DNA from 2 places in the Actinomadura sp. NTSP31 genome. Region 2 is predicted to be linked to the other one. Evidence: predicted binding sites of a transcription regulator. Region 2 holds the regulator's gene; the other holds the start of a gene.
The links. Region 2 encodes HrcA, which represses chaperone genes, less so after heat shock. Its sites were predicted from a motif close to TTGGCACTCTCNNNNNGAGAGTGCCAA; they were not measured.
Positions count from the first base shown of each region.

Region 1: groL (chaperonin GroEL) is a predicted target of HrcA. The motif match lies at 3,856-3,882, and genes of this name have one in related genera.

Region 1 covers NZ_JBGNUT010000008.1:317,626-324,871, forward strand. The annotation lists gene thrC (threonine synthase) at 1-1,213, shown strand, start outside; gene ACA514_RS16860 (MoaD/ThiS family protein) at 1,234-1,512, shown strand; gene ACA514_RS16865 (cold-shock protein) at 1,689-1,889, shown strand; gene ACA514_RS16870 (dihydrofolate reductase family protein) at 1,976-2,521, shown strand; gene ACA514_RS16875 (DUF5958 family protein) at 2,718-3,107, shown strand; gene groL (chaperonin GroEL) at 4,014-5,645, shown strand; gene ACA514_RS16885 (dihydrofolate reductase family protein) at 5,903-6,514, shown strand; gene ACA514_RS16890 (phospholipid scramblase-related protein) at 6,786-7,246, shown strand, end outside.
Region 2 covers NZ_JBGNUT010000040.1:59,630-66,875, forward strand. The annotation lists gene ACA514_RS42960 (hypothetical protein) at 1-261, opposite strand, end outside; gene ACA514_RS42965 (hypothetical protein) at 387-1,298, opposite strand; gene ACA514_RS42970 (hypothetical protein) at 1,566-2,006, shown strand; gene hemW (radical SAM family heme chaperone HemW) at 2,047-3,255, shown strand; gene ACA514_RS42980 (DUF3097 domain-containing protein) at 3,261-4,085, opposite strand; gene hrcA (heat-inducible transcriptional repressor HrcA) at 4,274-5,284, shown strand; gene dnaJ (molecular chaperone DnaJ) at 5,285-6,421, shown strand; gene ACA514_RS42995 (16S rRNA (uracil(1498)-N(3))-methyltransferase) at 6,511-7,242, shown strand.

The sequences.
Region 1 (7,246 bases), on a different contig from region 2:
CGCTACCGCCCTCGTCTGCCGCGAATGCGGCTCCCAGCGCGATCTCGGCCCGTTCTACGCGTGCGAAGAATGTTTCGGCCCGCTGGAGATCGCCTACGACTTCGGCGGGATCACCCGGGCCGGCATCGAGTCCGGCCCCCGCAACATCTGGCGCTACCGCGGGCTGCTGCCCGTGCCGTCGACCGTCGCCGACACCCCCAACACCGAGCCCGGCCTGACCCGGCTCGTCCGCGCCGACAACCTCGCCGAGAGCCTCGGCCTGCAGCGCCTGTGGGTGAAGGACGACAGCGGCAACCCGACCCACTCGTTCAAGGACCGCGTCGTCGCGGTCGCGCTCGCCGCCGCCCGCGAACTCGGCTTCAAGGTGCTGGCCTGCCCGTCCACCGGCAACCTCGCCAACGCGGTCGCCGCCGCCGCGGCCCGCGCCGGGATCCGCAGCGCGGTGTTCGTGCCGTCGAACCTCGAGTCGCAGAAGATCATCACGACGGCCGTGTACGGCGGGACGTTCGTCACCGTGGACGGCAACTACGACGACGTGAACCGGCTCGCGTCCGAGATCGCGGGCGAGCAGGAGGACTGGGCGTTCGTCAACGTCAACGTCCGCCCGTACTACGCCGAGGGCTCCAAGACGCTCGGCTACGAGATCGCCGAGCAGCTCGGCTGGCGGCTGCCCGACCAGATCGTGGTCCCGGTCGCGTCCGGCTCCCAGCTCACCAAGATCGACAAGGCGTTCCAGGAGCTGATCAAGCTCGGCCTGGTCGAGGACAAGCCGTACCGCGTGTTCGGCGCGCAGGCCGCCGGCTGCGACCCCGTCTCCGCCGCGTTCAAGGCGGGCCACGACGTCGTCCGGCCGGTCAAGCCCGACACCATCGCCAAGTCCCTGGCGATCGGCAACCCCGCCGACGGCCCCTACGTGCTCGACGTGACGCGCCGCACCGGCGGCGCCGTCGAGGACGTCACCGACGCCGAGGTCGTCGAGGGCATCCGCCTCCTCGCCCGCACCGAGGGCATCTTCGGCGAGACCGCTGGCGGCGTCACCGTCGGCTGCCTGCGCAAGCTCGTCGACTCCGGCGCGCTCGACCCGTCCGCCGAGACCGTGATCATCAACTCCGGTGACGGCCTGAAGACGCTGGACGCCGTCGCCCCCGTCGCCAAGCCGAGCGCGAACATCGCCCCGACGCTGGAGGCGTTCCGCGCCGCCGGCCTCGCCTGAGAACGAGAAGGAGCCAGCACATGAGCAGCGTGTCCGTCCGCATCCCGACGATCCTGCGGACCTACACCGGCGGCGAGGCGGAAGTGAAGGCCGAGGGCGACACCCTGCGCGCCGTGGTCGCCGACCTGGAGGCCAGCTACACCGGCATCTCGGCCCGCATCCTCGACGACGCCGGCAAGATCCGCCGGTTCGTCAACGTCTACGTGGGCGACGAGGACGTCCGGTTCGCCGACGGCCTGGACACCGCGACGCCCGCGGGCGCCCAGATCTCGATCATCCCCGCCGTCGCCGGCGGCTGACCGCCACCGGCGAACCGCCCTTCGCCTCCGGGCACCGTCGCGGCCGCCGGGTAGGGTCGACTCCGATCACGCCGAGTCGACCCCGCCCGCGGCGCAGCGCCGCGGAGACGCGGATGATCCGCGGTCCCGCGATGGCAGGGGCGGGGCCGGGGAACGGTCGAGCGGCGGGCTGGCGAATGGCGCAGGGCACGGTCAAGTGGTTCAACGCCGACAAGGGCTACGGCTTCATCGCGGTCGACGGAGGCCGTGACGTCTTCGTCCACCACTCGGCGATCCAGATGGACGGTTACCGCGTCCTCGAACAGGGCGGGCGCGTCGAGTTCGAGATCACCCAGGGCGACCGCGGCCCCCAGGCCGACGCCGTCCGCCCCCTCTGACACCACCCGCGGATCACCGATGAGTTCGCCCGGTCCCGCCGGTCTCAACACGGGACGGCACGGACGGCGACCCTGAGGGAGGTCCTGTGGGCAAGGTGATCGTTTCCACCCAGATGACGGTCGATGGCGTGATCGACCGGATCGACGAGTGGTTCACGCCGGCGGGCGAGCACGAGGATTCCGGCAGCTTCGACCAGCTCTTCGCCGCGGACGCACTCCTCCTCGGCCGCAAGACGTACGAGGGCCTGGCGAGCGTCTGGCCGACCATCACGGACACCCGCGGCTTCGCGGACCGGGTCAACGGCATGCCGAAGTTCGTCATCTCCCGCACTCTGCGGGGACCGCTGGAATGGAACGCCAGCCTCGTCGAAGGCACCCCCGCCGAGGCCATCTCCGAGCTGAAGCAGCGCTATACGGGGAACCTCGTGTCCTACGGCTGCGGCGAACTGGCGCATCACCTGGCCACCCAGGGCCTCGTGGACGAGATCCGGTTCTGGGTCCACCCCGTCGTCCTCGGCCACGGCACGCGTCCGTTCCACTCCCTCGAACCGCCGGTGCACATGACCCTGACGGGCAGCACGACGTACCGTTCGGGAGTCACACTCCTGAGCTACCGCCCGAAGCCCGAATGACAGCCACAAGATCGACGGCACCGCTCGACGACTAGGGCGACGCAGCTCAAAGCCTGTTCAGCAGTAACCCCCACCCGACCAGCGAACGAACGGCCCACCACGCACGAACGGGCCGTCCGTTCCGCGATGGTTCCGCGCTTCGCGATCTGGTTCGATGACCGTGCGAGATCGGGTGCGTGTGGTGAGGTGGGTAGGGATGAACGAGCGTGCGGTCATCCTGAACGAGTTGGCGCAAGGGATATCTCCGATTGCTCAGGGCGTCGAGTGGTTCGACGGTCTGAACGACACTGAGCAGTTCGACGCCTTGCGCGCCCTCGCGGCCTTCTGCCTTCAGGCGCGCGCCACCGTCGACGACGGGCCGGAGAGCATCCGCAGGGCCGGAATCCGCCCCACCTACACTCCAGCGGTGCTGATCACGCGCGGGCGTGTCGGGGAGCAACTAGCAAAGATCATCAACTTGCGGCAGGACGAGCGGGTTAAGGCATTCCGCCTGCTGGTCGCCCTCTTTGCCGTTGCTGATGAACGACGGCGTGAGCGGTGTTGCGCCGATGGGTGCGGCCATGCTTGGCACCACCTCCAGACCTGATCCCGCAAGTGCCTTGGCCAGCGGCGTAGCCGCTGTTCTCCCCCGCCTTCCTCCCCCCGGCCCCGACGAGACCTGCCCGGTGCCGGTCGTCGCTTCTCGGGTGGGTCGGCACCTCTGTACTTCGCGGGGCTGCGGCCGCGTCCCGTTCCGGCCAGTCCTGAACTGGTCGCCATCCTGCGGGCGCACATCGAGCAGTTCGGGACGGCTGAGGACGGTCGGCTGTTCCGCAGCGAGCGCGGGAACCGACTGGCGCCCGTCGGTTACGAAACGGTGTGGCGGCGGGCTCATGAACATGTCCTCACACCTGCCCAGCTCGCTATACCGCTGGCGGAACGGCCGTACGACCTGCGGCACGCGTGCCTGTCGCTGTGGCTGAGCGGTGGGGTTCCGGCGGCGAACGTCGCTGCTCGTGTTGGGCGCTCCATCGCCATGTTGCAGAGCACGTATGCTCACTGCATCGACGGCGATGAGGACATCATGAACCGGCGCATTGATGCAGCGCTGGGGGCTCCTCCTACTCCGGCCGCGGAACGCGCGGAACGGATCGCCACCCCTACCTCCCACGCTCGGGCACGTGTTCCGCGAATACCGGCGCACGAGCGCGCACACCGGATCACATCGGCACATGTCCGGCGGCGAGCCGCGGCCCTCCGACGCAGGTCAGAGCGAGTCCGGGCAGGTCGATGAAGATGACTGCGGCGTGGATGTACGGCGCTTGCACTCGGCAGGGTAGAGTGCTAAAAAACGGTTGGCACTCTGCTGTGGAGAGTGACAGCTTCACAGTCTGGGTCGGGGCGATGAGGCCCCAGTCCGGTGGCGGAATGGCAGCCGCCGGAGCGGGGGCCGTCCGTCGCGGGCGTCGGCTCGATCCTTAAAGCCACCTTGTTCCGGGAGGACTAGGAGCCTATGGCTGCAAAGATGATCGCGTTCGACGAGGAGGCCCGTCGCGGCCTCGAGCGCGGCATGAACCAGCTCGCCGACGCCGTGAAGGTGACCCTTGGTCCCAAGGGCCGCAACGTCGTGCTGGAGAAGAAGTGGGGCGCCCCCACGATCACCAACGACGGCGTATCGATCGCCAAGGAGATCGAGCTCGAGGACGCCTGGGAGAAGATCGGCGCCGAGCTCGTCAAGGAAGTGGCGAAGAAGACCGACGACGTCGCCGGTGACGGCACGACGACGGCGACCGTGCTGGCCCAGGCGCTGGTGCGCGAGGGCCTGCGCAACGTCGCGGCCGGCGCGAACCCGATGTCGCTGAAGCGCGGCATCGAGGCCGCGGTCGAGCGGGTGAGCGAGGAGCTGTCCAAGCTCGCCAAGGACGTGGAGACCAAGGAGCAGATCGCCTCCACGGCGTCCATCTCCGCGGGCGACCCGCAGATCGGCGAGATGATCGCCGAGGCGATGGACAAGGTCGGCAAGGAAGGCGTCATCACGGTCGAGGAGAGCCAGACCTTCGGTCTGGAGCTCGAGCTGACCGAGGGCATGCGCTTCGACAAGGGCTACATCTCGCACTACTTCGTGACCGACCCCGAGCGGATGGAGGCGACCCTCGAGGACCCGTACATCCTGATCGTTCAGGGCAAGGCGTCGGCCAACAAGGACCTGCTCCCCGTCCTCGAGGGCGTCATGCAGTCCGGCAAGCCGCTGCTGATCATCGCGGAGGACGTCGAGGGCGAGGCCCTGGCGACCCTGGTGGTCAACAAGATCCGCGGGATCTTCAAGTCCGTGGCCGTGAAGGCCCCGGGCTTCGGCGACCGCCGCAAGGCCATGCTCGGCGACATCGCCACGCTGACCGGCGGCCAGGTCATCAGCGAGGACGTGGGTCTCAAGCTGGAGAACACCACGACCGACATGCTGGGCCGCGCCCGCAAGGTCGTCATCACCAAGGACGAGACCACCATCGTGGACGGCGCCGGTGACGCCAACGAGATCGCGGGCCGGGTCAACCAGATCCGCACCGAGATCGACAACACCGACTCCGACTACGACCGCGAGAAGCTCCAGGAGCGCCTGGCCAAGCTCGCGGGCGGTGTGGCGGTCATCAAGGCCGGCGCCGCGACGGAGGTCGAGCTCAAGGAGCGCAAGCACCGCATCGAGGACGCCGTCCGCAACGCCAAGGCCGCGGTCGAGGAGGGCATCGTCCCCGGTGGTGGCGTCGCGCTGCTGCAGGCCGGCACCAAGGCGTTCGACAAGCTGGAGCTCGCGGGCGACGAGGCCACCGGTGCCAACATCGTCAAGCGCGCTCTGGAGGAGCCGCTGAAGCAGATCGCCGTGAACGCCGGCCTCGAGGGCGGCGTCGTGGTGGAGAAGGTCCGCAACCTGACCCCGGGTGAGGGCCTGAACGCCGCGACCGGCGAGTACGTCAACATGTTCGACTCCGGGATCCTCGACCCGGCCAAGGTGACCCGGTCCGCGCTGCAGAACGCCTCGTCGATCGCCGCGCTGTTCCTGACCACCGAGGCCGTCATCGCCGAGAAGCCCGAGAAGAACCCGGCCCCGGCGGGCGACCCGTCCGGCGGCATGGGCGGCATGGACTTCTGATCAGGTCCTGAGCCGTACGGTCGTTCCCGGCCGGCCGCGCGTCCTCGCGCGGGCGGCCCGGCGACCCGGTGACGAAAGGGGCGGTTCCCTCGCGGAACCGCCCCTTTTCGTACGCCCAGGGACCGGCGGCCGGTCCCGGTAGGCGCCGCGGGCGGCGGGGACGTCTCCGTGCACTGGAGACGAAATAATGGGTCGAAACCGCTCCAAGAGGAGCGAATCGGAACCCATGGCCGGTCGGCCGGAGAAGGTAGGTCCCTTTGCGCAAGCTCGTCTACTTCGTCGCGAGCACCCTCGACGGCTTCGTCGCCGGCCCCGACGGCGCCGACCCCACCGGACCGGACGGCTTCTGGCCCATCCCGCAGGACTACATCGAGTACCTCGCCGCCGAATACCCCGAGACCCTGCCGGGCCCCGCGAGGCAGGCACTCGGCATCACCGCCGAAGGCGACCGCTTCGACACCGTCGTAGAGGGCCGGCTGTCCTACGAGATCGGGCTGAAGGCGGGCCTCGCCGACGCGTTTCCGCACCTGCGCCACCTGGTGTTCTCGCGAACGCTGCGGCAGAGCCCGGACCCGGCCGTCCAGGTCGTGCAGGACGACCCCGTCGCGGTGGTGCGGGAGCTGAAGCGAGAGGACGGCAAGGACATCTGGATCGTCGGCGGCGGTTCCCTGGCCGGTGCCCTGTATCCCGAGATCGACCGCCTCATCGTCAAGATGGCACCGCTCACCATCGGGACCGGAATCCCGCTCTTCGGTCGCGGAGCCGCCTTCGGCGCGCGCACCTGGCGCCTCACCGACCACGTCGTGATGGGAAGCGGCGCGATGTTCCTGACCTACGACCGCGCCTCCGCCGAGGGCGAACCCGCCTGACCGGCGCGTCCGGCGCAACCCCCTGTGCCCGCCTGCGGCGTCACCGGCGGGTACAGGAGCATCGCCTCGGCGCTACATCGTTCAATGGCCGTCCAGGTTAGACGGCTACCGGTTCCGGCCCCGCGGACTCGCGTGCCGAAGCGGGACGGCGAAAGACCTTCCGCTGCGGGGCCGGGCTTGGAAGGATCGCCGGTTGGACGGCGTGTCAGCCGCGCTGTGCGACGGACGTGGAGGGCGGCCCGCGTGAGCGGCCGATGAGGCAGGAGAACGCGTGAGCGAAGTGTTCAGCTCCCCGGTGCTCAGGGTGGAACAGCCCCGCAGGGGCCCGTTCGCCAAGTCGCGATACCGGGTCCTCGACGGCGAGGGCACCGTCCTGGCCGTCGCGGGGGAGACCGGGGAGAAGGGTCGCGCGGAGACGCTGCGGACGCTCTTCCCGGGCAAGTCGGACCTCGACGCCCACGTCGTGCTGCTGACCACGCCCGGCGGCGCCCCGCTGTTCGTGGTCGACAAGCGGCGGGGACGGGAGCTGACAGAGGTCTCCGACTCCGAAGGCGCCCTCGTCGGCTCGTTCGTCACCGAGCGCGTCGGCCGCCGCTACGTCCTCAGGGACGCCGGTGGCGGCCGGCTCGGCACGGTCGCGGTGGACCTGCCGCGCAACAACTTCGAGGTGACGGACGCCGACGGCGGCAAGGTGGCGCACGTGCGCAAGAAGTGGGCCGGGCTCGCCACCCA
Region 2 (7,246 bases):
GCCGTCCACCGCGATGGACACCACGGCGGACTCGGCGCCCTTCGTCGCCCACGAGACGCCGGGCGCGGACGCGGTGAAGCCGATCAGGGCCTCTCCGCCGCGCCCGGCGGAGAAGGCGAACGAGCGGGCGGGCCCGCCCCGGTGGACGTCGAGGGTCCGCGGGGCGGCGGCCTCGGCCGGGGCCGCGACGGCGGCGAGGGGAGCGGCGGCGAGGGCGGCGGTGGTCAGGGCGAGGGCTGTGTGACGTGCACGGCTTCTCATGATCGGCGAACCTAGGGCGGCCGGATTGCGCGCCGGTGACGGGCAGGTCCCCGGTGCGTGTCGGGATCGTTGCGGCGAACTCGGCCACCCCCCGCGGCCCGTCCCGGTCGCCGGACCGCGACGGGTCAGGCGGTGCTCCAGAGCGGGACCAGGGAGGCCGGCAGCTGCATCGACACGCCCGCGAACCGCTCGCGCCCCTCATGGCGCAGCGGGGACGGGCCCGCGGCGCGGTCGTCCGGCCCGTGGAGCGTGAGCCCCAGCGCGGGCAGCCGCACCGCCCGCCCCCGCCGCACGACCTCGCGTCCCAGCTCGGACAGCAGCGCGGTCACATCGCCGGCCGGCTCGTCCAGCAGGTCGATGCCGTCCAGCCGGAACCGCATCTCCGGGTTGCCGCTCCAGCCGGGCCGCCGCGTGCCGCAGATCTCCGCGACCCGCTCTTCGCCGGTCGCGGACCGCTCCGTCGACAGCGACAGCACCCCGCGCCCCACCCGGACGCTGCGGTGATCGGCCCATCCGCACAGGAACTGCGCCCTCGGCGGCGGCGTGCCGCACCGCTCGGCGACGGCGGCGAGGGTCGTCCAGGCGTCCGTCGCCGGCGTGCTGAACAGCAGGTGGGCGCCGGGGAGCAGGGCCCCGCGCCCCGGCTCCAGGTCGATCACGAACGGCGCGACGCGCCCCGGGAACCGCGCCGGGTCGGCCTCCCGCAGCGTGACCAGGCCCTCCCACTCGACCGGGTCGTCCACCGCGAACCAGGTGATCGCCGCCTCCGCGCCCAGGTCCGCGAAGGTGGCGTCGGTCAGCCGCTCGGCGATCGCGGCGCGTAGCCCCTCGGCCGTCTCGGCGAGCCGGCGCGGCCACCACGGCGGCTCGGGGTCGCGGCGACCGCCGGTCTGCCAGCGGGTGCCGGGGCCCTCGACCGCGGTGCGCCGCTCCGCGCCCTTGTCGTCCACGACGACGTAGTGCCATCCCTCGGGGCCGCCGCGCAGCAGTACCCGCGCGGGCACGCGCCCCCAGTCCACCGGCCCCTCGTTCCGCATTCGGACGACCCTATCCGGCCAGGAGGGGCGGCACGCGCCGGCGCGGCCCGTGCCGCCGCCGTCCCCGCGCCGGCGCCCGGCTCGACCAAGATCGTCCCGGCTGGGCGCGGAACGCGGCCGGCGGTTTCGCCGCGACACGGCCGGCGCTGCTCGATCCTCGCGCGGATGTCGGTACGGTCGGGGGCAGTGCGTCCCGGCGGGACGGCCCGGCGCCCCGGTCCGGCCGCCGTCGGAACGAGCGGCCACGACGGTACCGGAGGTTCGAGCGTGACCCACTCCGAGCAGGTCCTGCGCTCCCCGCAGGAGCGCGAGACCGTGAACGGCGCCGTGCGCGCGCTGCGGTCGGCCGCGCCCCAGGGCTGGGAGCGGCTCGGCTTCGAGTTCCGCGCCACCGTCGGCATCGACAGCGCGTCCTTCGAGGTCGAGGACGCCGACGGCGAGCGCCGCCAGGCCATGCCGCCGGGCCAGGCCGTCGGGAAGATGGACGAGCTGCGCCGCGTCATGTACCGGCGGGGCAAGGGCGCCTGGTTCACCGCCCGGCTGGAGATCGAGCGCTCCGGCCGGTTCAGCGCCGAGTTCGACTACGACGGCGAACCCGACTTCACCCCGCCGCTCACCCCGTCCGCCTACGCGCTGGACCTCGACCGCTTCCCCCGCACCGACGCGCACATCCCCGGCTGGCTCCGCCGCAAGCTCGACCAGGCCTGACCCGGACGGACCATCCGGCCGGGGGCGGCAGACTGTAGAGGTGCCCTCTACGCTGCCCGACGGAGCCCCCGTACCCGCCGACGGAGCGCTGCCCGGCAGCGCCCTGCACGGCCTGGGCACACGGCCGTTCGCGTTCTACGTCCACGTGCCGTTCTGCGTGACGCGCTGCGGATACTGCGACTTCAACACCTACACGGCCACCGAACTCGGTCCGGGCGCGAGCCGCGACTCCTACGCCGACACCGCCATCGCCGAGGTCCGCATGGCGCGCAAGGTGCTCGGCGACGCGGACCTCCCCGTCCAGACGGTCTTCGTAGGCGGCGGTACGCCCACCCTGCTCTCGCCGGACGACCTGGGGCGCGTCCTCGCGGCCATCGACACCGAGTTCGGTCTCGCGCCCGGCGCCGAGGTCACCACCGAGGCCAACCCCGAATCGGTGGACGAGGCGTACGTGGCGAGGTTGCGCGAGGTCGGGTTCACCCGCGTCTCGTACGGCATGCAGAGCGCGCGCGAGCACGTCCTCGCCGTCCTGGAGCGCACCCACACGCCCGGCCGCGTCCCGCAGGTCGTCGAATGGACGCGCAAGGCGGGCTTCGAGCACATCAACCTCGACCTCATCTACGGGACGCCCGGGGAGACCGACGACGACTGGCGCGCGTCCCTGGAGGCCGCCCTCGCATGCGACCCCGACCACGTGTCCGCCTACGCGCTCATAGTCGAAGAGGGCACCCGCCTGGCGGCGCAGGTCCGGCGCGGTGAACTCGCCGCCCCGGACGACGACGCCATGGCCGACCGCTACCTGATCGCCGACGAGCTCCTGAGTGCGCACGGCCTGCACTGGTACGAGATCTCGAACTGGGCCTCGTCCCCCGAGGCCGCCTGCCGCCACAACGTCCTGTACTGGACGGCCGCGGACTGGTGGGGCGTCGGCCCGGGCGCGCACAGCCACGTCGGCGGCACCCGCTGGTGGAACGTCAAGCACCCCGCCGCCTACGCCGCGCGCCTCGCCGAGGGCACCACCCCCGCGCACGCGCGCGAGATCCTCGGCGCCGACGACCGCCGCATCGAGCGGATCATGCTCGAACTCCGCCTCGCCGACGGCTGCCCCGCCGACCTGCTGGACGACGGCGCCGTCCGGCGCGCCATCGCCGACGGCCTCATCGACCCGGCGCCCTACGAGCGGGGCCGCGCCGTCCTCACCCGCCGCGGCCGCCTCCTGGCCGACGCCGTGACCCGCGACCTGACCTGACCTGATCAGGACTGCGCCGGCGCCGTCACGAAGTCGATGAGCTCCTCCACGCGGCCGAGGAGGGCGGGTTCGAGGTCGGTGTAGGCGCCGACGGAGCCGAGGATGCGCTTCCAGGCCGCGCCCGTCTCGCAGTCCCAGCCGAGAGCCTCGACGACGCCCTCCTTCCACGGGACGCCGCGGGGGACGCGGGGCCAGGCGGGGATGCCGACGGCCGCGGGCTTGACGGCCTCCCAGATGTCGATGAACGGGTGGCCGGTCACCAGGACGTGCGGGGACGACACCCGGGCGGCGATCCGGCTCTCCTTGGACCCCGCCACGAGATGGTCGACCAGGACGCCGAGGCGGCGGCCCTCCTCGGGGCCGAACTCCTCGACGATGGCGGGCAGGTCGTCCACGCCCTCCAGGTACTCGACCACGACGCCCTCGACGCGCAGGTCGTGCCCCCAGATCTTCTCGACCAGCTCGGCGTCGTGGACGCCCTCCACGTAGATCCGGCTCTCCTTGGCGACCTGCGCGCGCAGCCCCTGGACCGCGATGGACCCGGACGCCGAGCGGGCCGGGGCGGCCGGCCCCGCGGCCGGCCGGACGAGGGTGACCGGCTTGCCGTCGATCAGGAACCCGGCCTTGGTCAGCGGGAACACCCGGCGCTTGCCGAACCGGTCCTCCAGCGTGACGCCGAACTTGTCGCAGCCGACCACGGCGCCGCAGAAGCCGCTGTCCGGGTCCTCGGCGACCAGCCCCGGCTCCGCCGGGATCTCGGGAATCCGCCCCTTGCGAGGCCTGCGCCAGTCCCCGCCGAGCACGTCGTTTCCGTACTTCTCGCTCCGCACGGCTCCGCACCCTAACGGGAAGGATAAGATCACGCAGCCGCGCGCCCTCGCGAGGGCGTCCGCGGACCCCCGGAACGTCCCCGCCGGGCCGTACACTTGGCACTCGGGAGTACGGAGTGCCAGCAACGCCCAGTCGGCGGTATATCTGGACGTGAGGACCTGTGGAAGGTGCAGAAGGAGGTGACCGGGTGCTTGACGACCGGAAGCTCGCGGTGCTGCGCGCCATAGTCGAGGACTACGTTTCGACGAACGAACCGGTGGGCTCCAAGGCCCTCGTGGACCGGCACAACCTCGGCGTGTCCTCGGCCACCATCCGCAACGACATGGCCGTGCTGGAGGAGCAGGGGTACATCGCCCAGCCGCACACCAGCGCGGGACGCGTCCCCACCGACAAGGGATACCGGCTGTTCGTCGACCGGCTGTCCACGATCAAGCCGCTGTCGATCGCGGAGCGCCGCGCGATCGAGACGTTCCTGTCCGGCGCCTACGACCTCGACGACGTCGTCGGCCGCACCGTCCGGCTGCTGGCGCAGCTGACGCGGCAGGTCGCGGTCGTGCAGTACCCGTCGCTGACCCGCTCGTCGGTGCGGCACGTGGAGCTGGTCCCGGTCGCCGAGGGCCGGCTGCTGCTCGTGCTGATCACCAACACCGGCCGGGTGGAGCAGCGCGTCATCGAGACGGGGGCGATCTCCGAGGAATCGGTGGGGCACCTGCGGGCGTTGCTCAATACGTGCCTGGACGGGCTGGGCTTCGGCGAGGTGCCCTCGGCCGTCGCGGACCTGCCGGACAAGGTGGGCCCGGACGAGCGGCCGGTCGCCGCCGCGGTCCTGTCGGTCCTGCTGGAGACGCTCGTCGAGAACCACGAGGAGAAGATCGTCTTCGCCGGGGCGGCGAACCTGGCCGCGGTCGACTTCTCGCAGAGCCTGCGGGAGGTGCTGGTGGCGCTGGAGGAACAGGTCGTGCTCATGCGGCTGCTCGGCGAGACCGGCGACTCCTCTACTCTTACGGTGCGGATCGGCACCGAGAACCCCGACGAGGGGCTCCGATCGACCTCGGTCGTCGCGGCCGACTACGGCGTCGGCGACCTCACCTTGGCCCGGCTCGGCGTACTCGGGCCGACACGCATGGATTACCCCGGCACGATGGGAGCGGTACGGGCAGTGGCACGCTACGTGGGACAGATCCTGGCGGGGTCGTAAGTGGCCAACGACTACTACGCGACCCTCGGCGTCCGCCGGGACGCCAGCGCCGACGAGGTCAAGAAGGCGTACCGGCGGCTCGCCCGCGAGCTGCACCCGGACGTCAACCCCGACCCGGAGACGCAGGAGAAGTTCAAAGAGATCACCCAGGCCTACGAGGTGCTCTCCGACCCCAAGAAGCGCGAGATGTACGACCTCGGCGCGGACCCGTTCGCGCCGGGCGGCGCGGGCGCGGGGGCCGGCGGCTTCGGCGGCGCCGGGTTCCCGTTCAGCGACATCATGGACGCCTTCTTCGGCACCTCGGCGTCCCGCGGCCCCCGGTCCCGGGCGCGCCGCGGCCGCAACGCGACGCTGCGCGTCGAGCTGGACCTGGCGGAGACCGCGTTCGGCACGACCCGCGAGCTGTCCATCGACACCGCGGTCGCCTGCGCCACCTGCGAGGGGTCGGGCTGCGCTCCCGGCACGCACCCGGAGACCTGCGACACCTGCCACGGCCGCGGCGAGGTCCAGCAGGTGCAGCGCTCCTTCCTCGGCCAGGTCATGACGGCCCGGCCGTGCCCCGCGTGCGGCGGGTTCGGCTCGGTGATCCGGCACCCGTGCACCGAGTGCTCCGGCGACGGCCGGGTCCGCACCCGGCGCACCGTCAAGGTCAAGATCCCGGCGGGCGTGGAGAACGGCATCCACATCCAGCTGGCCGGCGAGGGCGAGGTCGGCCCGGGCGGCGGCCCGCCCGGCGACCTGTTCCTGGAGATCGCCGAGAAGCCGCACCCGATCTTCGAGCGGGAGGGCGACGACCTGCACTGCACGGTCGAGATCCCGATGACCGCCGCCGCGCTCGGCACCAGCGTCACGGTCGAGACCCTGGACGCCGCCGAGGAGATCGACATCAAGCCCGGCACCCAGTCCGGCCAGGTCATCACGCTCTACAACCGGGGCGTGCGGCACCTCAACGAGAGCGGCCGCGGCGACCTGATGATCCACGTGAACGTGGAGACGCCGCACCGGCTCGACGAGGAGCAGGAGGAACTGCTGCGCCGGCTCGCCGCGCTGCGCGGCGAGGAGCGCCCGCCCGGCAAGTTCGCGCCGGGGCAGCGCGGCATGTTCTCGCGTCTGCGGGACGTTTTCAACCAGCACTGAAGAGCCACCGCGACGGCCTACCGCGAGGGCCGCGACGGCGTGCCGCCGGCCCCCGGCGGGCGCGCGGGCGGCGGCCCGGGGGGAGTGGGATGAGTCCGCCGGTGTTCCTCGCCGACCCGGGCCGGCTGCGCGCCGACCGGGTCGTGCTGGACGGCCCCGAGGGCCGGCACGCCGCCGCCGTGCGCCGGCTGCGGCCGGGCGAGCGCGTCGACCTGACCGACGGGGCCGGGCTGCTCGCCGAGTGCGTCGTCGCCGCCGCCGACCGCGCGTCCCTCACCCTGGACGTGCTGGCCCGCCGCGTCGAGCCGGCGCCCGCGCCGCGGCTCGTGGTCGTCCAGGCGCTGCCGAAGGGCGACCGGGGCGAGCTGGCGGTGGAGACCATGACCGAGGCCGGCGTCGACGAGATCGTCCCGTGGGCGGCGGCCCGGTGCGTCACCCGGTGGCGCCCGGAACGGCGGGAAAAGGCGCTCGGACGGTGGCGTGTGACCGCCCGCGAGGCCGCCAAGCAGGCCCGCCGCAGCCGGCTGCCGGAGGTGCCGGACCTCGCGTCCACCGCCGGCGTCGCCGACCTGATCGCCGCCGCGCCGCTCGCGCTCGTCCTGCACGAGGACGCCGAGGAGCGGCTGAGCGCCGTGCGGCCCCCCGCGGACGGCGACATCGTCCTGGTGGTCGGCCCGGAGGGCGGGATCGCCGAGGAGGAGCTCGATCGTTTCGCCGCCGCGGGCGGACGTCCCGTCCGGCTCGGCCCGACCGTCCTGCGCACCTCGACCGCCGGGGTCGCCGCCGCGTCCGTGCTGATGGCCGCCGCCGGCCGCTGGTGACCCG